Regions from separate parts of the Streptomyces sp. NBC_01296 genome, predicted to be linked through region 2. Evidence: predicted binding sites of a transcription regulator. Region 2 holds the regulator's gene; the other holds the start of a gene.
The links. The regulator HrcA, encoded in region 2, represses chaperone genes, less so after heat shock. The targets are predictions, from matches to a motif close to TTNGCACTCNGNNNNNCNGAGTGCNAA.
Positions count from the first base shown of each region.

Region 1: groES (co-chaperone GroES) is a predicted target of HrcA. The motif match lies at 1,549-1,575, and genes of this name have one in related genera.

Region 1 covers NZ_CP130720.1:3,750,509-3,753,916, reverse strand. Annotated here, with positions in the region: gene OG299_RS16630 (sensor histidine kinase) at 1-623, opposite strand, end outside; gene OG299_RS16625 (response regulator transcription factor) at 748-1,449, opposite strand; gene groES (co-chaperone GroES) at 1,721-2,029, shown strand; gene groL (chaperonin GroEL) at 2,139-3,408, shown strand, end outside.
Region 2 covers NZ_CP130720.1:5,751,576-5,754,983, reverse strand. Annotated here, with positions in the region: gene OG299_RS26130 (nitronate monooxygenase) at 1-407, opposite strand, end outside; gene dnaJ (molecular chaperone DnaJ) at 565-1,701, opposite strand; gene hrcA (heat-inducible transcriptional repressor HrcA) at 1,702-2,718, opposite strand; gene OG299_RS26115 (MBL fold metallo-hydrolase) at 2,874-3,408, shown strand, end outside.

The DNA.
Region 1 (3,408 bases), 2.0 Mb from region 2:
ATCTCGTCCGCCCCGCCTGGATCCGGAACCCTTCGGCCCAGCTCGCTGGCGGTGACCGCCGCCAGCCCGGTCCGGATCGCGGTGACCGGCCGCAGCGCATGGCCCGTCACCCACCAGGCCAGGGCCGCCGCGAAGCCGATCAGCGGGGGCGCGCCGGCCAGCAGGCCGAGGGCGATGGCCCGGGTCGCGTCGTCCACGTCGCCGAGCACGGTGACGGCGTACACCTCGTGCGCGCCCGGCGCATCCACCACGACCACCGCGCGCCGTTCCGCGCCGGGGCGCGCGGGCGGGAGCACGGCCGACCGGGAGTCCTCGCCGGATGCACCGGACGCACCGGATGCGGGCGGGCGCAGGCCGCCGAGGTCGGGGGTGTCCCCGAGGTCCCCGGTGGAGGCGACGGTCCGCCCTTGCGCGTCCCGTACGAGGACCAGGTCCACCCCGCTCTCCGGCGCGGGCAGCCGGCCGCCGGGCGGGAGGGCGCGGCCGTCGAGCTGGGCGGCGACCTTGCGGGCGGCCAGCTCGGTGCGGTTGGTGGTGTTGTCGAGGAGGTTGGTCCGCAGCAGCGTGTACAGCCACAGCCCGCCGACGCCGAGGACCGCCGCCATGGCGAGGGCGGCGGCCACGGCGGCGCGCCGCCGGAGCGGCCCGGGGCCGGACGTGCGGACGAGGCCGGACCGGCGGCCGCTGCACGGCCCCTCTCCTCGGCCTTGCGACCGGACGGATCCAGCCGTTTTCGAACGGCCGGTCCTAGCCACCGTCCGCGGCCATCCGGTAGCCGGTGCCGTGGACGGTGCGGATCGAGCGGCGGCCGAAGGGGGCGTCGATCTTCTTGCGCAGCGAGGAGACGTACACCTCGACGATGTTCGGGTCGATGGTGTGCGGGGTGTCCCAGACCTGGTCCAGGATGTCCTGCTTGGCGACGGCCAGGCCGGGCTGCTCCATCAGGCAGGCGAGCACGCCGAGCTCGCGGGCGGTGAGCTCGATGTCCTGCGTACCGCGTCGGCAGCGGCGGCCGGCGGGGTCGAGGACGAGGTCGCCGGCCTGGAGCGTGCCGGCGCCTCCGGCGGTCGTGGCGGCGGCTGTTGCCGCGCCCGCGCGGCGGGCGAGGGCGCGGAGGCGGGCGGCCAGGACCACGAAGGAGAACGGCTTGGTGAGGTAGTCGTCGGCGCCGCAGTCGAGGCCTTCGGCCTCGTCGTACTCGCCGTCCTTGGCGGTCAGCATGAGCACGGGCGTGGGGTCGCCGTCGGCCCGGATGCGGGAGCAGATTTCGTAGCCGCTGAGGCCGGGCAGCATCAGGTCGAGCAGGACGGCGTCGTACGAGCCCGTGCGGGCGAGCTCCAGACCGCGGTGGCCGTCGTGGGCGACGTCGACCCAGTGGCCGTCGGCGCAGAGGCCGCGCCGCAGGGACTCGGCGAGGCCTTCTTCGTCTTCGACCACGAGAATCCGCACGCCCCAAGCGTCACATACCGCCCACCCCTCGGGGGGCCGGCCCCCGGGCCCCGGCGGGGCCCGGGGACCCCCCGGATCCGCATCGCCCGGCGGAGCGTGTTGGCACTCCGCTTGACCGAGTGCTAATCGCCGGAATAGTCTCGCACCTGGCACTCGCCACCGGTGAGTGCCAACACAGCGACGGGCAGGTCCGGCACCCGCGACGACGGATCCACCTGGTCGCCACCTAGACAGTTAGCCCCGTGAGATCTCCGAAGGGGGAGGTCGGATCGTGACGACCACCAGCTCCAAGGTTGCCATCAAGCCGCTCGAGGACCGCATCGTGGTCCAGCCGCTCGACGCCGAGCAGACCACGGCTTCCGGCCTGGTCATCCCGGACACCGCGAAGGAGAAGCCCCAGGAGGGCGTCGTCCTCGCCGTGGGCCCGGGTCGCTTCGAGGACGGCCAGCGTCTCCCGCTGGACGTCAGCGTCGGCGACATCGTGCTGTACAGCAAGTACGGCGGCACCGAAGTGAAGTACAGCGGCGAGGAGTACCTCGTCCTCTCGGCTCGCGACGTGCTCGCGATCATCGAGAAGTAATTCACCGAAGCATTGCTTTGAGCTGCGCCCCTGGTCACCCCGCTGATTGCCGGGCGGCAAGGGGCGTAGTTCGTTAAACCCGAGTTTTCGAGAGGGCTGAACCGCTCCCATGGCGAAGATCCTGAAGTTCGACGAGGACGCCCGTCGCGCCCTCGAGCGCGGCGTCAACAAGCTTGCCGACACGGTCAAGGTGACGATCGGCCCCAAGGGCCGCAACGTCGTCATCGACAAGAAGTTCGGCGCCCCCACCATCACCAACGACGGTGTCACCATCGCCCGCGAGGTCGAGCTGGACGACCCGTACGAGAACCTGGGCGCGCAGCTCGTGAAGGAGGTGGCGACCAAGACCAACGACATCGCGGGTGACGGCACCACCACCGCCACCGTGCTGGCCCAGGCGCTGGTCCGCGAGGGTCTGCGCAACGTCGCCGCGGGCGCTTCCCCGGCCGCCCTGAAGAAGGGCATCGACGCCGCGGTCAAGGCCGTGTCCGAGGAGCTCCTCGCGACTGCCCGCCCGATCGAGGACAAGTCCGACATCGCTGCCGTGGCCGCGCTCTCCGCGCAGGACCAGCAGGTCGGCGAGCTCATCGCCGAGGCGATGGACAAGGTCGGCAAGGACGGTGTCATCACCGTCGAGGAGTCCAACGCCTTCGGCCTGGAGCTGGAGTTCACCGAGGGCATGGCCTTCGACAAGGGCTACCTCTCGCCGTACATGGTCACCGACCAGGAGCGTATGGAGGCCGTCCTCGACGACCCGTACATCCTGATCAACCAGGGCAAGGTCTCGTCCATCCAGGACCTCCTGCCCCTGCTCGAGAAGGTCATCCAGGCCGGCGGCTCCCGCCCGCTGCTGATCATCGCCGAGGACGTCGAGGGCGAGGCGCTCTCCACCCTCGTCGTCAACAAGATCCGCGGCACCTTCAACGCGGTCGCCGTCAAGGCCCCCGGCTTCGGTGACCGCCGCAAGGCGATGCTCCAGGACATGGCCACCCTCACCGGTGCCACCGTCATCGCCGAGGAGGTCGGCCTCAAGCTCGACCAGGCCGGTCTGGACGTCCTCGGTTCCGCGCGCCGCGTGACCATCTCCAAGGACGACACCACCATCGTCGACGGTGGCGGCAGCCACGAAGAGGTCGTCGGCCGCGTCAACCAGATCAAGGCCGAGATCGAGTCCACCGACTCGGACTGGGACCGCGAGAAGCTGCAGGAGCGCCTGGCGAAGCTCGCCGGCGGCGTCTGCGTCATCAAGGTCGGCGCCGCCACCGAGGTGGAGCTCAAGGAGAAGAAGCACCGCCTCGAGGACGCCATCTCGGCGACCCGCGCCGCGGTCGAGGAGGGCATCGTCTCCGGCGGTGGCTCCGCGCTCGTCCACGCCGTCA
Region 2 (3,408 bases):
GCGGGGCAGCCGAAGGTGAACGAGACCACGGGAACGGGGTCTTCGAGGAGGATCGCGAGCTTGGCGTCGTAGCCGTCGTCGCTGGTGCCGATGATGTCCTCGTCGGCCAGGGAGATCTCGTACCAGCTGGCCTCGCCGGCCAGCTGCCCGCGGTACGCCTCCACCGCGGCCGGGTCCACGTACCCCGTCTGCGGCATGAAGAGGTTCACGCCGAACGGGCGCCGGGTGAGCGCGCGCAGCCGTTTGATCTCCTGGTACATCCCGTCGGCGGTCTTGTAGCCGCCGGCCAGGAAGCCCAGCCCGCCCGCCTCGCACACGGCGGCGGCGAGCGGCGGACAGGAGGCGCCGCCCGCCATGGGAGCCTGCACGATCGGGTACGGGGAGAGACCGTTCGGTGCGGAGGACATGCACTGCATCGTGCCATGTCCCGCTCACCGGGCCGAATCACGGCATTCGCCTGGCATAGTCCGCTTCAGCGGGCGCGTCCGGATCAATGCGGCGAGCCCGGTCCGGGGCATCCCCGGACCGGGCTTCGTCACGTGCTCCGACAAGGGAGGTGTCCGGTCAGCGGCCGTTGAAGGCGTCCTTCAGGCGGCTGAACAGGCCCTGCTGACCCGGCGCGAACTGGCCCATGGGCCGCTCCTCGCCGCGCAGCTTGGCGAGCTGGCGCAGCAGCTCCTCCTGCTGGGGGTCCAGCTTGCCCGGGGTGGTGACCTCGACGTGGACGATCAGGTCGCCGCGGCCGCCGCCGCGCAGGTGCGTGACGCCGCGCCCGTGCAGCGGGATCGACTGGCCCGACCCGGTGCCGGGGCGGATGTCGATCTCCTCCATGCCGTCCAGCGTCTCCAGCGGGCACTTGGTGCCGAGGGCCGCGGCCGTCATGGGGATGGTCACCGTGCAGTGCAGGTCGTCCCCGCGCCGCTGGAAGGTCGGGTGCGACAGCTCGTGGATCTCCACGTACAGGTCGCCGGCGGGGCCGCCGCCGGGGCCGACCTCGCCCTCGCCCGCGAGCTGGATCCGGGTGCCGTTCTCGACGCCCGCCGGGATCTTGACCGTGAGGCTGCGGCGGGAGCGGACCCGGCCGTCGCCCGCGCACTCGGGGCACGGGGTCGGGACCACGGTGCCGAAGCCCTGGCACTGGGGGCAGGGGCGCGAGGTCATGACCTGGCCCAGGAAGGACCGGGTGACCTGCGACACCTCACCGCGGCCGCGGCACATGTCACACGTCTGCGCCGAGGTGCCGGGGGCGGCACCCTCTCCGGAGCAGGTGGTGCAGACGACGGCCGTGTCGACCTGGATGTCCTTGGTCGTGCCGAAGGCGGCCTCGTCCAGCTCCAGGTCGAGGCGGATCATGGCGTCCTGGCCGCGGCGGGTCCGCGAGCGCGGTCCGCGCTGCGAGGCCTGGCCGAAGAAGGCGTCCATGATGTCGGAGAAGTTGCCGAAGCCGCCCGCTCCGAAGCCGCCCGCGCCGCCGCCGCCCGAGGAGGACAGCGGGTCGCCGCCGAGGTCGTAGACCTGCTTCTTCTGCGGGTCCGAGAGCACCTCGTAGGCCGCGTTGATCTCCTTGAAGCGCTCCTGCGTCTTCGGGTCCGGATTCACGTCCGGGTGGAGTTCGCGCGCCAGGCGACGGAAGGCCTTCTTGATCTCGTCCTGCGATGCGTCGCGGCGCACGCCGAGAACGGCGTAGTAGTCCGTGGCCACTTACGACTCCGCCAGGATCTGTCCGACGTAACGTGCCACTGCGCGTACCGCTCCCATCGTTCCGGGGTAGTCCATGCGGGTCGGTCCGACCACGCCGAGTTTGGCGACTGCTTCGCCGCCCGAACCGTAGCCGACCGAGACGACGGACGTGGAGTTCAGTCCCTCGTATGCATTCTCATGCCCGATCCGTACGGCCATTCCCGACTCACTGGCCTCACCGAGCAGCTTGAGGAGCACGACCTGCTCCTCCAGCGCCTCGAGCACCGGCCTGATCGTCAGGGGAAAATCGTGTCCGAAGCGCGTGAGATTGGCGGTTCCGCCGATCATCAACCGCTCCTCGGCCTCCTCGACCAGCGTCTCCAGCAGGGTCGCGAGCACGGTCGACACCGTGCTGCGGTCATCCGGCTCGAACGACTCCGGCAGGTCCTGCACGAGCTGCGGCACGTCCGTGAACCGGCGGCCGACGACCCGGCTGTTGAGCCGCGCCCGCAGATCTGCGAGCGAGGTCTCGCCGAACGGAGTCTGGCAGTCCACGAGCCGCTGCTCGACCCGTCCTGTATCGGTGATCAGCACGAGCATGAGCCGGGCCGGAGCGAGCGACAGCAGCTCGACGTGCCGGACCGTCGACCGGGTCAGGCTCGGGTACTGGACGACGGCGACCTGCCGGGTGAGCTGCGCGAGCAGGCGCACCGTACGGCCGACCACGTCGTCGAGGTCGACGGCCCCGTCGAGGAAGTTCTGGATGGCCCGGCGCTCGGGCGTCGACAGCGGCTTGACCCCCGCCAGCTTGTCGACGAAGAGCCGGTAGCCCTTGTCCGTGGGGATCCGGCCGGCGCTGGTGTGGGGCTGCGCGATGTAGCCCTCCTCCTCCAGCACGGCCATGTCGTTGCGCACGGTGGCGGGCGAGACGCCGAGCCGGTGCCGCTCGGTGAGCGCCTTGGAGCCGACCGGCTCCTCCGTCCCGACGTAGTCCTGGACGATGGCGCGCAGCACCTCGAGTCTGCGTTCGCTGAGCATCGCGCACACCTCCAGCTGGTCGTCGTCGCTCGTCGTGGTCGGTTTCATCTGCTTCGTTGGCACTCCGGGCGTTCGAGTGCCAGAGATCCCCCGGCCAGTGTACGGCCGGGTAGTCAGGCCCTGGCAAGGGCGGCCCGCCAGGGTAGCGTCGCGGCATGGACGTGCGTTGGGAAGAGGCGGGCTGGGAGCGGCTGACCGGACGGACCGGACGGCGACGACTCCCGGTGTGGGACTGCACGGTGGGACTGGTGGTGGGGGACGAGTCGGTACTCCTGATCGATCCGGGCTCGTGCGTGCGCGAAGGCGCGCAGCTGCGGGCCGAGGCGGAGCGGCTGACCGGCCGGCGCGTGACGCATATCGCATTCACGCACGGCCATTTCGATCACGTACTGGGCGTGGCCGCGTTCGCCGGGGCCGAGGTGTACGGGGCGGTCGGGCTGGACTCGGAGCTGTCGACGGGCCGGGAGGAGCTGCGCGGCGACGCGGTCCGGCAGGGGCTGTCGGAGGCCGAGGCCGCCGAGGCGGTGGGCCTGCTGGCGGTGCCGAGGCATTCCGTCTCGGGCGAATGGACCCTGGAGCTGGGCGGGCTGCAGGTGCTGCTGGCCAACGTCGGGCCCGGGCACACCCGGTACGACCTTGCGGTGTTCGTGCCGGGCGAGCGCGAGACGGTGTTCTGCGGGGACCTCGTCG